DNA from 3 places in the Agromyces sp. Y782 genome. Region 1 is predicted to be linked to each of the others. Evidence: predicted binding sites of a transcription regulator. Region 1 holds the regulator's gene; each other region holds the start of a gene.
What was found. The regulator LexA, encoded in region 1, represses DNA repair genes until DNA is damaged. The targets are predictions, from matches to a motif close to TCGAACANNTGTTCGA.
Positions count from the first base shown of each region.

Region 2: a site for LexA is predicted at 6,239-6,254, ahead of uvrA (excinuclease ABC subunit UvrA). Genes of this name have one in related genera too.
Region 3: a site for LexA is predicted at 5,929-5,944, ahead of AC1C2S_RS10075 (DUF222 domain-containing protein). Genes of this name have one in related genera too.

Region 1 is NZ_JCAIUG010000001.1:33,742-41,098, forward strand. Features, by position in the region: gene hisH (imidazole glycerol phosphate synthase subunit HisH) at 1-146, opposite strand, end outside; gene hisB (imidazoleglycerol-phosphate dehydratase HisB) at 143-757, opposite strand; gene AC1C2S_RS00170 (histidinol-phosphate transaminase) at 754-1,845, opposite strand; gene AC1C2S_RS00175 (LysM peptidoglycan-binding domain-containing protein) at 1,931-2,332, opposite strand; gene lexA (transcriptional repressor LexA) at 2,602-3,279, shown strand; gene AC1C2S_RS00185 (alpha/beta fold hydrolase) at 3,329-4,222, opposite strand; gene metE (5-methyltetrahydropteroyltriglutamate--homocysteine S-methyltransferase) at 4,236-6,587, opposite strand; gene AC1C2S_RS00195 (methylenetetrahydrofolate reductase) at 6,584-7,357, opposite strand, start outside.
Region 2 is NZ_JCAIUG010000002.1:686,029-693,385, reverse strand. Features, by position in the region: gene whiA (DNA-binding protein WhiA) at 1-377, opposite strand, end outside; gene rapZ (RNase adapter RapZ) at 416-1,291, opposite strand; gene uvrC (excinuclease ABC subunit UvrC) at 1,329-3,287, opposite strand; gene uvrA (excinuclease ABC subunit UvrA) at 3,292-6,183, opposite strand; gene uvrB (excinuclease ABC subunit UvrB) at 6,334-7,357, opposite strand, start outside.
Region 3 is NZ_JCAIUG010000001.1:2,177,608-2,184,964, reverse strand. Features, by position in the region: gene AC1C2S_RS10115 (MFS transporter) at 1-830, shown strand, start outside; gene AC1C2S_RS10110 (winged helix-turn-helix transcriptional regulator) at 912-1,226, opposite strand; gene AC1C2S_RS10105 (SDR family oxidoreductase) at 1,176-1,628, shown strand; gene AC1C2S_RS10100 (hypothetical protein) at 1,663-1,971, opposite strand; gene AC1C2S_RS10095 (adenine phosphoribosyltransferase) at 2,084-2,617, opposite strand; gene AC1C2S_RS10090 (DUF3817 domain-containing protein) at 2,782-3,243, shown strand; gene AC1C2S_RS10085 (shikimate 5-dehydrogenase) at 3,427-4,242, shown strand; gene AC1C2S_RS10080 (MFS transporter) at 4,476-5,693, opposite strand; gene AC1C2S_RS10075 (DUF222 domain-containing protein) at 5,976-7,357, shown strand, end outside.

The DNA.
Region 1 (7,357 bases):
GGCACGACGAGACCATCGGCCTCGAGTGCTGCGGCCCGGTCGGCGGTGACGGTGACTTCTGCGCCGGAACGCTCGAGCGCCTTCGCGGCAGAGTGCACGTTGCCCGAGCCGTAGTCGAGCACGACGACGCGCCGGGTGCGGCTCACAAAGCGCCCTTCGTCGACGGAACGCCGGACACGAGCGGGTCGAACGACTTCGCCTGACGGAATGCCCGCGCGAACGCTTTGAATTCGGCTTCGGCGACGTGATGCGGGTCGCGGCCGCCGAGCACGGTAACGTGCACGGTCAGGCCCGCGTTGAACGCGATGGCCTCGAAGACGTGCCGCACCATCGAGCCGGTGAAGTGCCCGCCGATGAGGTGGTACTCGAACCCGGTGGGCTCTCCGGTGTGCACGAGGAACGGACGCCCCGAGATGTCGACGACCGCCTGTGCGAGCGCCTCATCGAGCGGCACGAGGGCATCGCCGTACCGCGAGATGCCGCGCTTGTCGCCGAGCGCCTGCTTGATGGCCTGCCCCAGCACGATGCCGACGTCTTCGACCGTGTGGTGCACGTCGATCTCGATATCGCCGCGTGCCCGCACGGTGAGGTCGGTGAGCGAGTGCTTCGCGAACGCCGTGAGCAGGTGGTCGTAGAACGGCACGCTCGTCTCGATGTCGCTCACGCCTGTGCCGTCGAGATCGATCGAGAGGTCGATGCTCGATTCACTCGTCTCGCGCTGGACCCGGGCGGTGCGCGGCGGTCTCGTTGCGGTCATGAGTCAATCCTATTCGGGGCCGAAACGGCGATCGCTTCGAGGAAGGCGGTGGTCTCGGCCTCAGTGCCGGCCGTGACGCGCAAGTGACCGGGGATGCCGATCTCGCGGATCAGGATGCCGCGCGCGAGCAACTGATCGAAGACCGCATGCGGGTCGTCGATCCCGCCGAAGAGCACGAAGTTCGAGCCGCTGCGATATGGGTGGAACCCGAGTCGAAGGAGCTCGACCGAGATGCGCTCGCGCTGGGTGCGTATCTCATCGACCATCGCGAGCATCTCGGTCGAGTGCGCCAGGGCGCCGAGCGCAGCCGCCTGAGTGAGCGCGGAGAGGTGGTACGGCAGTCGCACGAGCCGAAGTGCGTCGATGGCGGCCGGATCACCGGCGAGGTAGCCGACGCGGGCGCCGGCGAACGCGAACGCCTTGCTCATCGTGCGCGACACGAGCAGCCGGGGCCGCCCCGGCAGCAGCGTGAGCGCACTCGGGGTTCCGGGGTCGGCGAACTCGAAGTAGGCCTCATCGACGACGACGATGCCGCGCGCCGCGTCGACGACCGCCTCGATCGTCTCGAGTGAGAGCGGCGTACCCGTCGGGTTGTTCGGCGCGCAGAGCAGCACGATGTCGGGATCGTGCTCTCGCACCGCCGACACGGCCGTTTCGGGACTGAGTTCGAACTCGTCATCACGACCGGCGGTGAGCCACTCGGTGCCGGTGCCGGAGGCCAGCAGGCCGTACATCGAATACGTCGGCGCAAAGCCCAGCACGGTGCGGCCCGGCCCGCCGTAGGCCTGGAGGATGTGCTGGAGCACTTCGTTCGAACCGTTCGCAGCCCAGATCTGCGCCGGCTCGAGGCCATGGCGCAGATAGCGGGCGAATGCACGCCGCAACTCGGTGAACTCTCGATCGGGATAGCGATTGAGCGTGAGAATGGCGGCGGCGACACGGGCGACGACATCGTGTGCGACGTCTTCGGGAATCGGATGCGTGTTCTCGTTGACATTGAGCGCGACCGGAACTGCCTGCTGCGGAGCCCCGTACGGCGTGCGACCACGAAGGTCATCGCGGATGGGGAGGTCTTCGAGACTCGTCACCCTTCAATGCTAACGATGCGCACCGAGGTCATTCGGACGCGCCGTCATCGACCGGCGGAACCCCGACGCTTCAGACGGTCACGGGTCACGGAGCGGCGGGAAGCGCAAGGCGCTGACCGGGTTCGACCACCGCGTCATCGAGCCCGTTGAGCCGCATGATTTCGGCGATGATCTCTCGCACATCGGCCCCGGGGTCGATCGACTCGGCGATCTCCCAGAGCGAGTCGCCTTGCCCGACCGTCGTGTATTCGAACGACGCAGCCTCGAACGAGACGCCAGTGGATTCGACGTCGGCCGCGGCGCTGCCCGCGCCGATCACCGCAACGAATGCCCACACGACGAGCGGAACTGCGCCGAGCGACGTGAACACGATGCGGCCCCGTCGCGTCAGTCGGAGCCGCGTGCGCGCGGGAACAACCGACGCCGCCTCCTCTCGCTGAAGGGCACTTGGGGGCTGGAAGCCGGTCGTTGCGATCGCTGCACTCATGTCACACCTCCTGTAGGAGTCGCATCCGGCTCTCGGCCGGGAGAACCGGATGCGAAACTCTGTTCCGAACATACATTCGAATGACGAACAACGCAAGGGAAGACGCGGGGAATTCTGTCGAGCGGATTCCGCGACACACTCGAACAAATGTTTGCCGAGCGCGCGCGGGGCGGATACAGTTTCGAATATCTGGAAGAGAGTCGACCAGAGACCACCGACATCCGGCCGCGAGGCGGCCGCTACGAGGGGCGAAGACGTTGAGCACCGACATCGACGACGTGCAGGCGGCCGGCAGGCCACGCCGCCGAAAGAGCTTGAGCGCCAAGCAGATCTCGATCCTCGAGATGATCCAGCGCTCGGTCTCCAGCCGCGGCTACCCGCCGAGCATGCGCGAGATCGGCGACGACGTCGGGCTCTCCTCGCTCTCGAGTGTCACGCACCAGCTGAACCAGCTCGAGCTCGCCGGGTACCTCCGGCGCGACCCCAACCGCCCTCGAGCACTCGAGGTGCTCATCGAGCTGCCGGGCGTCACCGAGCGACCCGTCACCTCTTCCGACCCGATCCCGGTCGGCGACGCAGCGATGGTGCCGCTGGTCGGCCGCATCGCCGCGGGTGTGCCGATCACGGCCGAACAGCAGATCGACGAGGTGTTCCCGCTCCCCCGTCAACTGGTCGGCAAAGGCGAGCTGTTCATGCTGAAGGTCGTGGGCGACTCCATGATCGACGCCGCGATCTGCGACGGCGATTGGGTTGTGGTGCGCTCGCAGCGCACCGCAGAGAACGGTGAGATCGTCGCGGCGATGCTCGACGGCGAGGCCACCGTGAAGGTGTTCCGCCAGCGCGACGGCCACACCTGGCTGCTGCCGCGGAACAGCGCGTTCGAGCCCATCGTCGGCGACCATGCCGAGGTGCTCGGCAAGATCGTCGCGGTGCTCCGAGCAGTCTGACCGGGCAACCCCACCGGTCTGTCATGGAGCGGCCGGCGACGGCCGGTCGCTACGCCGCGGTCCGGACTGCGGCGAGACCGCTTCCGACCGTGGCAGGCGCCAGCGCGTTGAACCAGTCGAACACCGCATCCATGAACCCGGCGTGATCGTCACGAAACACGGTGTGCCCCGTTCCGCGCAGGGTCGCCACGGTCATGCCCTGTCCGCGAAGCTGCCGGGCGACCTTCGCCGTGATGAGCAGGCTCTTCTCCGCCAGGAGCACCAGAGTAGGGGCGACGAGGCGCACGGGCGGCACCAGCGGTCGCGTATCGGTGAAACCGAGGATGGTGCGCTTGTCCCAGTCTCGAAGCGTCGCGAGCTCGATCTCGACGTCGACCGCACTCCACTTCGGATTCATGCGCACCAGCGCCGACCGGCGCGGCCTCGGCGCTATCGCGAAGAATGCCTTGAACGCCCACCCCTTCACGCCCTTCGGGAAGGAGAAGGCCGGGTCGATGTAGATCGCCGCGCGAGGCGCGAGCCGATCTGCGACGAGGCTCGCCACCAGCCCGCCGAGCGAGTGGCCCATGACGAGATCGGGTGGGCCGTCGAGCACCGGCGTGAGCGTCTCGACGACGTCGCTCGCCCACGCGGCGGGCGAGTATTGCACGGCACGCGGGCTGCGTCCATGACCTGTCAGGTCGACGGCGAGCACCCGGAACCCCTGCGCCTCGAGCTCGGCAGTCACTCGGTGCCACGCGCGGGAATCGGACATGATGCCGTGGATGAGGACCGCGGTTCGCGAACCCCGGCCGGATTCGTGGACCGCAAGTTGCATACGACCAAAGTACGCGCTGCGCCTGTGCGTCGCCTCGACACCAGCCGAGCGTCGGCCGAGCACCAGCTGAGCCCCAGCCCTGCGTCGGCCGAACGCCAGCGGAGCGGATGTCGCGAGCCGCGGCATCCGCTCGCCCGTGCTACCCGGCGAGTACCGAGGCAGCGCGACCGGCCCGCACCGCACGGGTCGCCTCGACGATGTGCCGCAGCGACTCGACGGTCTCGTCGTAGCCGCGCGTCTTCAGACCGCAGTCGGGATTGACCCAGAGCCGGGTGGCGGGGATCGCGCCGGCTGCGCGTTCGAGGAGCGCCTGCACCTCGTCGACGCTCGGCACTCGTGGCGAGTGGATGTCGTAGACGCCCGGGCCGATGCCGTGGTCGAAGCCGCTCGTCTCGAGGTCGTCGACGACCTCCATACGGCTGCGGGCCGCTTCGATCGAAGTGACGTCGGCGTCGAGGTTCTTGATCGCATCGATCACGACGCCGAACTCCGAATAGCAGAGGTGCGTGTGCACCTGCGTCGCCGGAGCCGCACCGCCGGTCGAGAGGCGGAAGGCACCGACCGACCACTCGAGGTAGTCGGGCTGGTCGGCGCGCTTCAGCGGCAGCAGCTCTCGGAGTGCGGGCTCGTCGACCTGGATGACCCGGATACCGGCTGCCTCGAGATCGGCGATCTCGTCGCGCAGGGCGAGCGCAACCTGTCGCGCCGTGTCGCCGAGCGGCTGGTCGTCGCGCACGAACGACCAGGCGAGGATCGTGACGGGGCCGGTCAACATGCCCTTCATGGGCTGCTCGGTCAGCGACTGGGCGTACGCGGACCATTCGACCGTCATCGGCGCCGGCCGCGAGACATCACCCCAGAGGATCGAGGGACGCGTGCAGCGCGAGCCGTACGACTGCACCCAACCGTGCTTGGTGACCGCGAACCCGTCGAGGAGTTCGGCGAAGTACTGCACCATGTCGTTGCGCTCGGGTTCGCCGTGCACGAGCACGTCGAGCCCGAGGTCTTCCTGCAACCGCACGACGCGCTCGATCTCCTCGCGCATGAGCGAGGTGTACTCCTCACCCGTGAGCGTGCCGCCCACCAGGCCGGCGCGGGCGCGACGGATCTCGCCGGTCTGCGGGAACGACCCGATCGTCGTCGTCGGCAGCTCGGGCAGGCCGAGGGACGCCTGCGCCACAACACGCTCGTCGTAGCTCGCGCGAGCGAAGTCACTCTCAGTGAGCGACGCGACGCGGTCGCGTACGACCGGCACGCGCACACCCGGCGCACCGCCGCGATCGGCGAGGGCAGCGGATGCCGCGGCGAGCTCGCCCTCGATTGCGGCGCGCCCGCTCGCAAGTCCGCGACCGAGCGCGGCCACCTGGCCGACCTTCTGGTCGGCGAACGCGAGCCAGCCGACGAGTCGTGCATCGAGCGCATCCTCGTCGTCGACGTCGTGCGGCACGTGCAGCAACGAGGTGGAGGTGGAGACGGCGACGGTCGCGGTGAGGCGCTGAGCGGCCTCGAGCTGCTCGAATGCGGCGGCGAGGTCCCCGCGCCAGATGTTGTGCCCGTCGATGACGCCCGCGACCACGGTCTTCGCCGCGAGCGACTCGGCCGTCGCCGGGTCGAGCGACGCGGGCAGTACGCCGCGCACGAGGTCGAGGCCGATCGCATCCACCGGGGTGGCTGCGAGGGCGGACAGCGCGTCGTCGAGCGAGCCGTATGGTGCGGCGACGAAGATCGCCGGGCGGCGTTCGAGGGAGCCCAGCGCGTCGTAGGCCGCAGCGACGGATTCGAGCACCCGGTCGCGTGCGACATCGATGCTCTCGCTCACGAGGGCGGGCTCGTCGAGTTGCACCCATTCGGCACCTGCTTCGGCGAGCTCCTCGAGCAGCGCCGCGTAGACGGGCACGAGGTCGGCGAGCCGGTCGATCGGCTGGAAGCTCTCGGGAGCCCCGTCGGCCGCCTTCGCGAGCAGCAGGAACGTGACGGGGCCGACGATCACGGGCCGGGTCACGAAGCCGGCGGCCTTCGCCTCGGCGAATTCGGCGAGGATCCGCTCGGCGTGCAGGGAGAAGTCGGTGTCGGGGGCGATCTCGGGGACGAGGTAGTGATAGTTCGAGTCGAACCACTTGGTCATCTCGAGCGGAGCGTCGTCGCCGACACCGCGGGCGATCGTGAAGTACCCCGCGAGGTCGATACCCCCATGCTCATCGGCGAGCCTCGCGAAACGTGGCGGGACCGCACCGACGGCCACGGCGGTATCGAGCACCTGGTCGTAGAACGAGAAGGTCTCGGGAATCGCCGAATCCGTGCGGGCCAGGCCGAGGGAGGCGAGGCGCTCACGTGTCACGGCTCGCAGTTCGGCGGCCGTCTGCTCGAGTTCGTCGGCGGAGATCGAACCGGCCCAGAACGCCTCCACGGCTCGCTTCAGTTCGCGTCGGCGCCCGATGCGCGGATATCCCAGGATCGTGGCGATCGGGAAGGCGGGGGCATGGGTGGTCATCGTGCGGTGTTCCTTTCGTCGGCGAGCCGCTCGGCTCGCAGCCCGAGCCGGTCGACGACGTCGAGTACGGCCTCATGGCGGTTGAAGGTATAGAGGTGCAGGCCGGGGACGCCACCCGCGATCACGTCGGCGGAGAGCCGGGTGGCGAAGGCGATGCCGAGCTCTGCCTGCGCCGCGGCATCCGGCTCGATCTCGAGGTTGATCGCCAGCTCGGCCGGCGGTTCGACAGCGGTCAACTCGGTCAGGCGGGCCAGGCGAGCGGGCGTCGTGACGGGCATGATGCCCGGCAGGATGGGGATCGTCACGCCGCCCGCACGGGCACGCTGAACGAAGCCGAGGTAGTCGTCGGCACGCCAGAACAGCTGCGTGATCGCGAGGTTCGCACCCGCGATCTCTTTCGCGAGCAGGGTATCGACGTCTTGCCCGACGTCGCGCGATCGCGGATGTCCGCTGGGGAACGCCGCAACCGCGACACGTTCGGGGCGAGGCCGTTCCCTGATACGAGATGCCCCGGGATTTCCGGGCACGCCGATCTGGCCGAACGGCTCCCGTTCCTCCTGCACCCGGTGGATGAGTTGCACGAGCTCAGCGGCGCTGCCGAGGTCACCGATGCCGGCATCGGGGTCGGCATCGGTCGGCGGGTCGCCGCGCAGCGCCAGGAAGCTCGTGATGCCCGCATCGAGGAACTCTCGCACGAGCCTGTTGGCCTCGGCGTGGGAGGAGCTCACGCACGTGAGGTGGGCCATCGCTTCGACATGCGTATGCTCGAG
Region 2 (7,357 bases), on a different contig from region 1:
ACCTCGTCACGGGAACCGGTCGTCAGTTTGTTCGGCAACCCTCGAACAGGGCGCCGCCGAGCATCGAGCAGGCCGGTCTGGCGCGCGAGGGTCTCTCCGCCGTCGAGCACGCGCACGAGGTACTGGTTGGAGCGTCGCACGCCCGTCGGCGAGATCACCGAGACGTCGGGCCGAACACCGTAGATCTCAGCGAGATCCCGAGTCACACGTCGCACGAGCGTCGGCGAGTCGAGCTCGGCCTCGATCGCGATGCGGTTCGAGATGATGTGGAGCCCGCCCGCGAACCGCAGGATGGACGCCAGTTCTGCGACTCTGACGCCCGTTTTCGACACCTCGACACGCGCCAATTCTTCTTTCACGTCAGCGGTCAGTGCCACCTCAAGTCCCATCTCTCATCATGTCGCCTGGCCGTCGATCACTCGCGGCCGAGATCCCGGTCTTTCACGCTGACGACGACTCCGGGCAGCGCTGCGATGCGCGAGCTCAGTTCGCGCACCAGGGCGACCGAGCGGTGCTTGCCCCCGGTGCATCCGATTGCGATCGTGGCATGTCGTTTGTTCTCGCGCTGGTAGCCCGCGAGCACGGGCTCGAGCGCCTTCGCGTACGCGTCGAGGAACTCGCGCGCGCCGGGCTGGCTCAGCACGTACTCCGAAACTGCGGCGTCGTTGCCGGTGAGGTGGCGAAGCTCGGGGATCCAGAATGGATTGGGAAGGAACCTCGCATCGGCGACGAGATCGGCGTCGGCAGGCACCCCGTACTTGAATCCGAAACTCTGCATGGTGATGCGAAGCCCGGCGTGACCTTCTTCGGCGAATGTCTCGGTGACGAGGGTCGCGAGCTGGTGGATGTTGAGATCGGAGGTGTCGACGACGATGTCGCTCGCTTCGCGCAACTCGGCCAGCCGCGCGCGCTCCGCGCCGATGCCGTCGAGGAGCGTGCCATTGCCCTGCAGCGGGTGCGGGCGACGCACCGACTCGAAGCGGCGCACGAGCACGGCGTCGGTCGCGTCGAGGAAGACGACGCGCACGCTGATGCCCGTGCGCAGCGCCTGGATGATCTCACGCAGCTCGGAGAAGAAGCCCCCGCCACGGATGTCGACGATCGCGGCGATGCGCGGCAGCGACGTGCCCGCCCGCTCGACGAGCTCCACGAGGGGGCGCAGCATCTGCGGTGGCAGGTTGTCGACCACATACCAGCCGAGGTCTTCGAGCGCATTGCCGACGGTCGAACGCCCCGCACCGGACATGCCCGTCACGATCAGCATCTCTTGTTGCTCGGAATCAGCGGTCATCACGTCGAGGCCCCCTTCCGCGTGTCGACACCCCAGCCTATCGGGGTGCGGGCGCGCCATCGGCGTGCAGGGCTCGGTGCACGGTCGCCGCGAGCGTCGGCCCGATGCCCTTCACCTCGGCGATCTCGGGCTCGGATGCCGCGCGCAACCGCGCGACCGATCCGAAGTGTCGCAGCAACTCCTTCACGCGCGACGGCCCGAGCCCGGCAATCTCGGAGAGCACGCTGCCGATGTCGCGCTTGCGGCGTTGCCGTTGGTGAGTGATCGCGAACCGGTGGGCCTCATCGCGCACCCGCTGGAAGAGGAAGAGCGCGTCGCTGTTTCGCGGCAGGATCACCGGGAAATCGCCATCAGGCGTCCAGATCTCTTCAAGACGCTTGGCGATTCCGCAGAGGTAGATGCCCTCGACACCGGACTCCTCGAGCGCTCGGGCGGCCGCTGCGACCTGCGGTTGCCCGCCGTCGACCACCAGCAGGTTCGGCCGATAGGCGAATCTCTTCCGGCGCTCGGATGCCGCGGCATCCGTCTCGCCGTGGGCCTCCGCGTCATCAGGGGTCGCCGCCGAGTCCGGCTCGACCGGCGAACCGATCGAATCGGGCGTCTTCAGGTAAGCGAGGCGGCGCGTGAGCACCTGGTGGATCGAGTCGGTGTCGTCGGTGGAGTGCGGAATCGTGAATCGGCGGTATTCGTCTTTGCGCGGAAGTCCGTCTTCGAAGACGACCATCGAGGCGACGATGTTGGTGCCGCTGAGGTGGCTGACGTCGTAGCATTCGATGCGCAGCGGGGCGTCGGCCATTCCGAGCGCCTCCTGGATGTCTTCGAGAGCGCGGGAACGGGTCGTGAAGTCCGCGCTCCGCCGTGTCTTGTAGAGCATCAGCGTCTGCTTGGCGTTCTGCGTCGCGGTCGCGAGCAGAGCCGCCTTGTCGCCGCGTTGCGCGGCGCGCAGTCGCACCTTTCGCCCGGAGAGGTCGCCGAGCCAGGTCTCGAGAGCCGGAGCATCGTCGGGAAGTTCGGGCACGACGACTTCGACCGGTGGTCGGCTCCCGTCACCGTAGGCGTTCTGCACCACCGAGTCGACGAGTTCGCCGAACGGCACATCGAGCTCTTTGTCGACGGTCCACGAACGGACACCGCGAATGCGACCGCCGCGAACGATGAACTGCTGCACGGCCGCAGCGAGCTCATCGTGGTCGATTCCGAACACGTCGATGTCGACCTTCTCGCCGAGCACCACCGCACTCTTCTCGAAGAACGACGTCGCGGCCTGCAGCCGGTCGCGCAGACGCGCAGCAGATTCGTAGTCTTGCGCTGCGGCGGCCGTACGCATGCGTTGCGTGAGCTCGCCGATGATGCGCCGGTCTTGGCTCGCCATGAAGGAGACGAAGCGGTCGACGTTCTCACGATGCTCTTCGATGCCCACGCGACCCGAGCACGGACCGAAACAGCGTCCGATCTGCCCGGCGAAGCACGGCTTGCCGCTGGCCATTGCCCGGCGGTAGTCGGAGTCTTTGCACGTGCGGATCGGGAAGAGCTTGAGCAGGATCTCGAGTGTCTCGTTGACGGCCCAGACCTTGGGGTACGGGCCGAAATAGCGGGCTCCGCGAATGTTGCGGTTGCGGGTGACCAGCGCACGCGGCGCCTCGTCGGCGAGCGTCACTGCGAGGTACGGATAGGACTTGTCGTCTTTGAACTGCACGTTGAACGGCGGGTCGAACTCGTTGATCCACGTGAACTCGAGCTGCAGCGCCTCGACTTCGTTGGCGACGACCGTCCACTCCACCGAGGCCGCGGTGGTGACCATCCGGCGGGTGCGCTCGTGCAGGGTGCGAAGGGGTGCGAAGTAGTTCGACAGACGTGCGCGCAGGTTCTTCGCCTTGCCGACGTACAGCACACGCCGATCGGCGTCACGGAATCGGTAGACACCGGGAGTCGTCGGAATCTCGCCCGTCTTCGGGCGGTACGGAACGCCCTGGTTGCTCGACAGCGGGGTGTTCATCGCCTCAGCTGGCAACTTCGGCTCGCACCGACGCCGCGTCGAGCATCTCGCGCAGGAAGTAACCGGTGTGACTCTCGGACATGTTCGCGACCTGTTCGGGCGTGCCGGTCGCCACGATCTGGCCACCGCCCGAGCCGCCTTCGGGCCCGAGGTCGATGATCCAGTCGGCCGACTTGATGACGTCGAGGCTGTGTTCGATCACGATCACCGTGTTGCCCTTGTCGACGAGCTTGCCGAGCACCTTGAGCAACTTCTGCACGTCTTCGAAGTGCAGGCCGGTGGTGGGCTCATCGAGCACGTACACGCTGCGGCCGTTGGAGCGGCGCTGCAGCTCGGTCGCGAGCTTCACCCGCTGCGCCTCACCGCCCGAGAGCGTCGTGGCGCTCTGTCCGAGCTGCACGTAACCGAGGCCGACATCGACGAGCGTCTTCAGATAGCGGTGGATCGCCGAGATGGGCTCGAAGAACTCGGCCGCCTCACTGATCGGCATCTCGAGCACCTCGGCGATGTTCTTGCCCTTGTAGTGCACTTGAAGAGTCTCGCGGTTGTACCGCTTGCCACCGCACACCTCGCACGCGACGTAGACGTCGGGCAGGAAGTTCATCTCGATCTTGATCGTGCCGTCACCCGAGCATGCCTCGCATCGGCCGCCCTTGACGTTGAAGCTGAACCGCCCGGGGAGGTAGCCACGGGCCTTCGACTCGGTCGTCTCGGAGAAGAGCGTGCGGATGCGGTCGAAGACACCGGTGTAGGTGGCGGGGTTCGAGCGAGGAGTACGCCCGATCGGCGCCTGATCGACGTGCACGACCTTGTCGAGCTGGTCGAGCCCGGTGACGCGACGGTGCTTGCCCGCGACCTTTCGGGCGCCGTTGAGACGGTTCGCGAGCACCCGGTACAGGATGTCGTTCACGAGCGACGACTTGCCCGAGCCGCTCACGCCGGTCACGGCGGTCAGGATGCCGAGCGGGAACTCGACGTCGACGCCGCGCAGGTTGTTGGCTTCTGCGCCCTGCACGGTGATCGTGCGCTCGGGGTCGACGGGGCGGCGCGTCTCGGGAATCGGAATCGCCTTGCGACCCGACAGGTAGTCGCCGGTGAGTGAACGCGTGTTCTTCACGAGATCGGCGTAGCTGCCGGAGTGCACGACGGTGCCGCCGTTCACGCCCGCGCCCGGTCCGATGTCGACGATCCAGTCGGCCGTGCGAATCGTGTCTTCATCGTGTTCGACGACGATGAGGGTGTTGCCGAGATCGCGAAGCGCGATCAGGGTGTCGATGAGTCGACGGTTGTCGCGCTGGTGGAGGCCGATGCTCGGCTCGTCGAGCACGTAGAGCACGCCGGTGAGACCCGAACCGATCTGCGTCGCCAGACGGATGCGCTGCGCTTCTCCACCGGAGAGGGTCGCCGCCGCTCGCGAGAGGTCGAGATAGCTGAGCCCGACACGGATCAGGAAGTCGAGACGCAGCTTGATCTCGCGCAGCACCTGCGCGGCGATGGCTTGTTCGCGATCACTGAGCTCGAGGCGATCCATGAATGCACGGGCATCGGTGAGGCTCAGCAGGCCCACGTCGGCGATGCTCGCATCGTGGATGAGCACCGACAGCACCTCGGGCTTCAGGCGCTTGCCGCCGCAGACCGGGCACGGCACCTCTCGCAGGTATTCCGACCAGCGCGCACGCTGCACATCGGTCTCGGCCTGCAGGTACTGGCGCTCGATGTAGGGCACGACGCCCTCGAAGCCGGAGGTGTAGCTCATCTCGCGGCCGTAGCGGTTGCGCCACTTCACCTTGACCTCGAAGTTGTCACCACGGAGCACTGCCTGGCGAGCCGCCTCGTCGAGCTCTTCCCACGGGGTATCGAGCGAGAACTCGAGATCTCGGGCGAGCCCGCCGAGGAGCTTCTCGTAGTAGTTGTAGAGGCTCTTGCCCTGCGAGGTCCACGGAATGATGACGCCCTCGGCGATGCTGAGGCTCGGATCGCCGAGCAGTAGTGCATCGTCGACCGACATGCGCGTGCCGAGCCCCGAGCACTCGGGGCAGGCGCCGAACGGCGCGTTGAACGAGAACGTACGCGGTTCGATCTCGGTCAGCTGGATCGGGTGCTGATTCGGGCAGGAGAGCTTCTCGGAGAACGTCGCCCACGCGGCCGGTCCGGTCTCATCGATGTAGTTGATCTGCACGAGGCCGTCGGTCAGGCGCAGTGCGGTCTCGAGGGAGTCGGTGAGCCGGCCGAGCATGTCGGGGCTTGCGACGAGCCGGTCGATCACCACGGAGATGTCGTGCTTGACCTGCTTCTTCAGCGTCGGTGGTTCATCGAGCCTGATGATGTCACCGTCGACGACCGCGCGGGTGTAGCCCTGGGCGGCGAGGTCACGGAAGAGGTCGACGAACTCGCCCTTCTTCTTCGACACGACCGGACTCACGACCTGGTAGCGGGTGCCCTCGGCCAGCTCCATGAGCTGGTCGGCGATCTGCTGCACCGTCTGTCGCTGGATGCGCTCACCGCAGACCGGGCAGTGCGGCACACCGATGCGTGCCCACAGGAGGCGCATGTAGTCGTAGATCTCGGTGATCGTGCCGACGGTCGAGCGCGGGTTCCGGTTCGTCGACTTCTGGTCGATCGAGACCGCAGGGCTCAGCCCCTCGATGAAATCGACATCGGGGCGGTCGACCTGCCCCAGGAATTGACGAGCGTAGGCCGAGAGCGACTCGACGTAGCGCCGCTGCCCTTCAGCGAAGATCGTGTCGAACGCGAGCGAGGACTTGCCCGAACCAGAGAGGCCCGTGAACACCACCATCGCGTCACGCGGGATCTCGACGTCGACGTTCTGCAGGTTGTGCACGCGGGCACCGCGAACACTCAGGTGCGAATGGGCATCGAGACGTGAAACTGGCACTCTTCGAGTTTAGAGAGCACCACCGACACGGATGCCTCGTGCACACGCGCTCTGAGCGAACATACGTTCGAATCGGGCCGAGATCATTGCTCGCTCCGCCTGACCGCGACCGGATCGAACGATGCGATTCGGACGGATGTCAGCGTCTCGTCAGCCGAGGTGGCCGGCCTTCTCCATCTGGCGGAGTTCACGCTTGAGATCGGAGACCTCGTCACGCAAGCGCGCGGCGAGTTCGAATTTCAACTCGCCGGCCGCGACGAGCATCTGCTCGTTGAGATCGCGGATGAGGTCTTCGAGGTCGTTGGCGCCGGCCGCAGCGATGCCCTCGCGCCGGAGGTTCGGCACCGGCGCCTTCTTCTTCGCATCGCGACCGGCGAGGAGGGCCGCGGTGTCGGCCCCTTCGCGCGCGAGCACTTGGGTGATGTCGGCGATGCGTTTGCGAAGCGGTTGCGGGTCGATGCCGTTGACGCGGTTGTACTCGAGCTGACGATCTCGTCGTCTCGTCGTCTCGTCGATCGCCGACTTCATCGAATCGGTGAGCACATCGGCATACATGTGCACCTCGCCCGAGACGTTTCGTGCGGCGCGACCGATCGTCTGGATGAGTGACGTCGACGACCGCAGGAACCCCTCTTTGTCAGCGTCGAGGATCGCGACGAGGGACACCTCGGGCAGGTCGAGCCCTTCACGGAGGAGGTTGATGCCGACCAGGACGTCGTACACGCCCGCCCGGAGTTCGGTCAGCAACTCGACGCGGCGCAGCGTGTCGACATCTGAGTGGAGATAGCGCACCCGCACCCCCGCCTCGGAGAGGAAGTCGGTGAGCTCTTCGGCCATCTTCTTGGTGAGGGTCGTGACGAGGACGCGTTCGTTTCGCTCGGCGCGAGTGCGGATCTCGTCGAGCAGATCGTCGATCTGGCCCTTCGACGGCTTCACGATGATCTGTGGGTCGACGAGTCCTGTCGGACGGATGATCTGCTCCACCACGCCGTCGGCGATGCCCATCTCGTAGCGGCCGGGGGTGGCCGAGAGGTACACGGCCTGGCCAACCCGCGCCTTGAACTCATCCCACTTCAGCGGGCGGTTGTCGAGCGCGCTCGGCAGGCGGAATCCGTGCTCGACGAGGGTGCGCTTGCGGGAGGAGTCTCCCTCGTACATCGCACCGATCTGGGGA
Region 3 (7,357 bases), 2.1 Mb from region 1:
GGGGCCGAGCGATCACGACCGTGCTGCTCGGCATCACCGGGGCGAGCGCGCTCGGCGTTCCGATCGGCACCGTCGTCGGCCACGCGTGGGGCTACCGCGCCGCCCTCCTCCTGGTCGCCGGGCTCGGAGTGCTCGCGATCGTCGGCATCCTCTTCGTTCCGAAGGCGCCGAGGCCCACCAATCCCAGATTCGCCGCCCAGCTGGCGCCGCTCCGCCGGCCGGCCGTGCTCGCGGTCGCCGGCACCACCGCCCTCGTGACCACCGGGTTCTTCGCGGTCTCGATCTACTTCGCGCCGCTGCTGCTCGGCACCGCGGGGCTCGATTCCTCGGCCCTCGCCATCGTGCTGTCCGCATTCGGCGTCGCCGGCATCGCATCGCTGCTGTTCGGCGGGCGCTACATCGACCGGTTCGGCGGCTTCCGCATCACCGCGGTCTCGCTCGTCGTGATCACGATCGGAACCCTGGTGCTCGGCGTCACGACGAACTTCTGGTGGGTGCTCGTGCTCGTGGTGCCGTGGGGGGCCTTCGGCAACATCATCATCCCCGCGCAGCAGTACGAGCTCGGCCGACTCGACCCCGACAACCCCGCCCCGGTGTTCGCCCTGAACAGCTCGGCGATCTACGCGGGCACGGCCCTCGGCGGGCTCGTCGGTTCAGTTACGATGAGTGTCGCGCCCGTGCAGTGGCTCGTCGTGGTGGCCGCAGTTCCGCTCGTCCTGGCGCTGCTCGCCACACTCGCGCAACTCGTGCGGGCGCGTCGCGCCGGGCGGCGCATGGAGTCCGAACCGGCGGCTGCGAGCACCCCCGAACTCGCGCCGATCGCCGACTGAGCGAACGGCGAGCGGATGCCTCGGGCCGGGCGTGAGCTCGAGGCATCCGTTCGCTGCCGCGCTCACCGAGATCGTGCGCCGTCAGACACGCGGCAAGTACTCATGAGGTTGCCGGCGGCGGGAACTCTTTCGCGTCGGTCGGCCCGAGAGCAGCGCGGGCGGCGAGGACCGCAGGGACGTGTTCTTCGGCCCATTTCTCACGGCGCGGAGTGGCACCAGGAGCGAGCGGCCGAGTTCTGTGAGCTCGTACTCGACGTGAGGGGGATTCTCGTCGAACACGGTTCGGGAAATCAAGCCGTCTTCCTCCAGGGACCGGAGCGTTTCCGCGAGGACCTTCGGAGTGACATGACTGAAAGACTCGCCAACCACACCGTCCTCGTCATCGGCGGAACCCATCGCTTGGGCGCTGCCATCGCGGCGGCCGCAGCTGCGGAAGGCGCACGCGTGACCGTTTCCGCACATGCGCCGCGTGACGAGAGCACACTGCGCATCGACCTGCGCGACGAGACGTCCGTGGCTGCCACCGGAACCACCAACGGCGCCGTCGCGTTCGCAGCCCAGCACCTGGCCGCCGAACTCGCTCCGGTACGCGTGAACGCGATCTCTCCGGGAATCATCGACTCAGGTCTCTGGGACGCCCGCGGCGCACAGAAGACGGAGTTCCTCACCGCAGCCGCCTCCCGGACACTCGTCGGCACTACAGGAACCGTCCAAGACGTCGTCGACGCGGTGCTCTGGATCATGTCGGCCACGTTCTTCACCGGCGAGACCCTGCGCCTCGACGGCGGACGACGCTGACACTCGCCGCGCGAGCGACGCGGGGCCGGCCGGCTCAGCGATCGGTGCGTCGCTCGAGCGGTTCGGGGAGCACCCAGCGCTTCGGGCGCTCTGCGTCGACGGCGACGGGCGCCGAGCGGCCGCGGATGTAGAACATGACGATGGATGCCGCGATGAGCGCGGTGCCGAGCGGGAGCACGAGCTGTCGGAAGACGTTCAGCACCAGCTGCACGAACGAGAAGAAGGTCTGGCCCGCTTCTCCTTCTGCCGACACGATCGAGTACAGCAGGGGCGGGGCGAGCAGGATCAGCAGCGCACCACCGACCGACAGCCCGATGCCCCACCACAAGGTTCGCTTCGGCATCGAGTCCATCGGACCTCCTCGTTCGGTGGCAAACGCTACCAAGGAATGTCCACGATGACCATGCCGGTTCCGTGACCCCGGAGCCCGCGGCATCCGCGCGGATCCCCGGCGCTCAGTACTGCAGCAGCGAGAAGATCTCGTAGCGGTCCGCGAGCGCGGCGCGGCCGCCGAGGCTGGTGAGTTCGAGGGCGACCGAGATGCCCGCGACCTGCCAGCCGGCCCGTTCGACGAGTCGCGCGGCCGCTGCGACGGTGCCGCCGGTCGCGAGCACGTCGTCGACGATGAGCACGCGGGAGCCCGGCGGCAGTTCCCCCTCGTGCACCTCGAGCGCAGCGGTGCCGTACTCGAGGGCGTAGTCCTCGCGGAGCACCGCCCGCGGCAGCTTGCCGGCCTTGCGGATCGTGAGCACGCCAGCACCGCAGATCGCCGAGGCGGCACCCGCGATGAGGAACCCGCGCGCCTCGACCCCGCCGATGTCGTCGAATCGGCCGGCGAACGGCTCGGTCAGCGAGGTGCCGAGCGCGTGCAGCGCCGGGCCGCTCGCGAACACCGGGGTCAGGTCGCGGAACGTCACGCCGGGTTCGGGGAAATCGGGGATCGACGCGATGAGGCTCGAGACGAGCTCGCGTGCAGACTGCTCGGTCACCGGGCAAGGCTACCGCGGCGCCCTGCACTTCGACTGGGCACTCGATTCACGTCCGGGTCACGTCAGGGGTCACGTCAGGGGTCACGTCACGGATCAATCGTTCGGTCGATGCGGGCATGCAGCCGAGCCTGAGACCATGGAAGCAACCGAACCCTGGAGCATCCGTGTCACCCAAACGCCTGTACCGAGCCCTGGCCTTCGCCGAGGCCGTCACGTGGACGATCCTGATCGTCGCGATGATCCTGAAGTACGCCGCAGGCGTCGAGTGGGCGGTGCTCGTCGGCGGTTCGATCCACGGGTTCGTGTTCCTGTCGTACGCGCTCGCGTCGGTGATCATCGGCGTCAACCAGCGCTGGAACCTCGGCCGCATCGCCTTCGCGGTGCTCACCGCGATCGTGCCCTACGCGACCATCCCGTTCGAGCTGTGGCTCGTGCGTACGGGTCACCTCGAGGGCGACTGGCGCCGCGAGAGGACCGACCACCCCGCCGACTCGAACCGGGTCAACGGCCTGTTGCGCTGGTTCCTCGCGCGGCCGGTGCTGCTCGTCTCGCTCGCGGTCGTCGGCATCGCCGTCGTCTTCGCGGGCCTGCTCGTGATCGGCCCGCCCGGGGGCCGCGAGGCCTGATGAGGTGCGGATGCCGCGGCATCCGCTCTCGGACGTCGACGCTCTTGTGGTCGCCGATGCCGTGCCGAGACCGATCGGCAGGGTCTCGATACGCGCTTCGCGCTACTCGACCAGCGACTGCGGCTGCGGCTGCGGCTGCGGCTGCGGCTGCGGCTGCGGCTGCGGCTGCGGGAAGATTGCAGCATGCCCATCCTCAACAAGGACATGGCGGTCTGCATCTCGCTCGCGGGCCGGCCGTCGAACCTCGGCACGCGGTTCCACAACTTCCTCTACGACGAACTCGGCCTGAACTTCATCTACAAGGCGTTCACGACCGATGACCTCGAGGGCGCCGTGCGCGGCATCCGTGCGCTCGGAATTCGCGGATGCTCCGTGTCGATGCCCTTCAAAGAGGCCGTGATACCCCTCGTCGACGTCGTCGAACCCTCGGCCGCGGCGATCGAATCGGTCAACACGATCGTGAACGACGATGGCGTGCTCACGGCGTCGAACACCGATTACGAGGCGATCGCCCAGCTCATCGCCGAGCACGAGCTCGACCCCGCCCAACGCGTGCTCGTGCGCGGTTCGGGCGGCATGGCGAAGGCCGTGGTCGCAGCATTCCGCGGCGCGGGCTTCGACGACGTGGTGGTCGTCGCGCGCAATTCTTCTCTCGGGCCGGCACTCGCCGGGCAGTACGGCTACGCGTGGACGCCGACCGACCCCGAGCCCGGCGCCGACGTCATCGTGAACGTCACCCCGCTCGGCATGCAGGGGGCGGATGCCTCGGCGCTCTCGTTCTCGGCGGAGCATGTCGGCGCGGCATCCGTGGTGTTCGACGTCGTCGCGTTCCCGGCGGAGACGCCGCTCGTCTTCGCCGCGCGGGCCGCCGGCAAGCTCGTGATCAGCGGGGCCGAGGTGCACGCGATGCAGGCCGCCGCGCAGTTCGAGCGCTACACGGGCGTGCCGCTCACGCGTGAGCAGATCGAGCGCGCCGCCGCGTTCTCACGCGCCGAGTAGCCCCACCGCCGGTCGAGTAGCGCGCGACGAAGGAGCCCCCACCGCCGGTCGAGTAGCGCGCGACGAAGGAGCCCCCACCGCCGGTCGAGTAGCGCGCGACGAAGGAGCCCACCACCGCCGGTCGAGTAGCGCGCGACGAAGGAGCCCGCGTATCGAGACCCCGCCCCCACGTCTCGATACGCTCGCTTCGCTCGCTACTCGACCAACGGTCGATTCGACCAACGGTCGATTCGTCAGCGGCGCACGCGGTTGACGAGTGCGGTCCAGATGAGGGCGGTGCTCGAGCACGCGATGAGCGCGACGAAGACCCAGGGCAGCCCACCGAGGCCGATCACGCCGAACAGGATCGCCCCGAGCAGCGCCCCGCCGCCGATGCCGGTGTTGAAGGCCGTCGTGTAGATGGATGCCGCGGCATCGCGAATGCGCGCCGACGCCGAGTGCAGCAGCCGGGTGTTGAGCATCGGCGGGAGCGCCCCGAACGCCGTGCCCCACAGGAGGAAGCACGCGATGCCGACGCCCGGCACCTGCGGGAAGAGCGCGAGACCCGCGACACCGAGGCCCGTCGCGATGAGCGCGACGGCGAGACCGACGGTGGGGCGGCGTCCGAGCACGGTTCCCGCGAACACGAGGCCGAACGCGCCCGCGATGCCGTAGGCGAGCAGCATCGGGCTGATCGCACTGGCCGGCAGGCCCATGACCTCGGTGATGAAGGGCGCGACGTAGGTGTAGAAGGTGTACGCACCGACCATCGTGACCGCGGTGATCAGGCACACGACGAGCACCGGCACGAACGTGGCATCACTGCGCAGACGGAGCGGCGCGGCATCCGTCTCGCCCGCATGGTGCCGCACCGGAGGCAGGAATCGCCACACCAGCAGGGCGCCGAGCAGTGTGAGCACGCCGATGCCGGCGAACGCGAGCCGCCAGCCGAAGGCCTGGCCGAGCGCCGTGCCGAGCGGCACGCCGAGCACGAACGCGAGCGAACCGCCCGCGACGCTGATCGAGACCGCGCGAGCGAGCTGCTCCTTCGGCACGAGGTGGCCGGCGTACGCACCGACGACCGACCAGAACAGCCCGTGGGCGGCGCCGCCGAGGATGCGGGTGGCGAGCACCGTGCCGTAGTTCGGCGCGAACGCGGTGAGCACGCAACTGACCGCGAGCACGGCGAGCGTGATGACGATGAGGGTGCGCCGCGGCATCCGCTTGGTCAGGGCGGACAGCGGCACCGTGAGCACCACCACGGTCGCGGCGAACACGGTGACGAGCAGGCCGATGAGGGGCTCGCTGACCTCGAGCTCTCGGCTCATGTCGGGCAGCAGGCCCGTCGGGATCATCTCGATCGTGACCGAGAGGAAGACGGCGGCGGCGAGCACGATGAGGCCGAGCCACGGGAACGGCGGCGCGACGGCGGGCGTGGTATCGGTTCGGTCGACGGGAGTTGACGGCGTCATGGGAGTACCTGAGCGAAGGGCGTTCCCCGCGCGCGGCGGGGCGGGGCTCCGCGAGTGGCCGACGGCGGGTCGACTGCGCGCTGATGTGCGCGCCCAGGGCCGCCGAGAATGCGGCGACCGCGTTCAGTCTACAGAGCGGATGCCGCGGGGTGGCGGGCGGGCGTCGGGCGTCGTGGTTGCGGGGGCGACGCGCTTCGGTCCGCAGTTCGGGGCGACACTTTCGAGTTCTCCACATTCGAAGTTCTCTTCGAATTTCTGACTGATTTCCGCTAGAATCGAAGCATGCCCGAAGCCCCCGCAGCACTCCGCGAACTCGAAGCGGTCTGCGCGTCGGTGCTGCAGGAGTGGGCGGGAGCGCTGCTCGCCGCCTCGCGCGACCCTGAGGCCGACATCGGCGTCATGAGCGACGACGGGCTCATGCGGGCGACCGAGTCGCTGGCCAGGCTCGGGCGCCGCGTCGAGGCCCTGCAGGCACGTTGCGCCGCCGGCATCGCCGAGCGCTCGCGTGGCGACGCAGACGGCGACGACCTGTCGCGCAAGCACGGCTTCTCCTCGCCTGAGCGGCTGATCGCACAGACGACCGGCGGTCGTTACTCCGATGCTGCACGGCTCGTCGCGGTGGGTCAGGCGACGAGCCATCGTGCGTCTTTCACCGGCGAGGCACTGCCCCCGCGGCATCCGCATGTGGCTGCCGCGCTCGATGCCGGCACGCTCGGCGTCGCTGCGGCTGAGGTCATCCGCCGGTTCGTCGACCAATTGCCGCCGACCGTCGCGTGCGACGAGGCCGACGCCGCTGAACTGCTCCTCGTCGACCGTGCACCGGCGGTCGGCGTCGACGGGCTCACGCGCTTGATCAAGCAGCTCGAGGCGCACCTCGATCCCGACGGCGTGAAGCCGCGCGAAGACGAGCTCCGTTCCCGGCGAGGTCTCTCCATCTGGCAAGACGCGGCGGGCATGATCAACCTGAAGGGCGCGTTCGATCCGGCGAACGGGGCGCCGATCAAGCTCGCGATCGAGGCGCTGGTCGGTGCCGAGCTGCACCGCGCGCGAGATGCGAAGCGTCCGTTCGGGGCGATGGGCGACCGCACGGCGCGCGACGCCGGCGCCGTCCGCTCCGACTCCGGCGACGGCTCCGACTCCGACTCCGGCGATGGCGATGGCGAGGTCGAGGCGACCGACCCCGTCTTCCGTGAAGAGCGCACGATCGGGCAGATGAACGCCGACGCGCTGGCCGACATCGCGAGGCTGTCCCTCTCGAGCGCGGCCGCACCACCCGCACTTCGAGGGGTGAGCGTCGTCGCCCGCATCGACGTCGATGCGTTCGTGACCGGGCGCGGGCACGCGAACATCGACGGTGTCGACCAGCCTGTGTCCGCCGCCACCGCGCGCGAACTCGCCGAGTCGGCCGGGGTCGCTCCGCTGCTCATGCGCGATGGTTGCGAACCACTCGAACTCGGCCGCGCGGCGAGGCGATTCTCCCCTGCCCAGAAGATCGCGCTCGTCGAACGAGACGGCGGCTGCGCCTGGCCAGGTTGCCACCGGCCCCCATCGCATGCTCAGGCCCACCACATCGCGTGGTGGAAGCGCCACCGTGGCCGCACCGACGTGGCGAACGGCATCATGCTGTGCAGCTTCCATCATCATCGGGTCCACGACGACGGGTG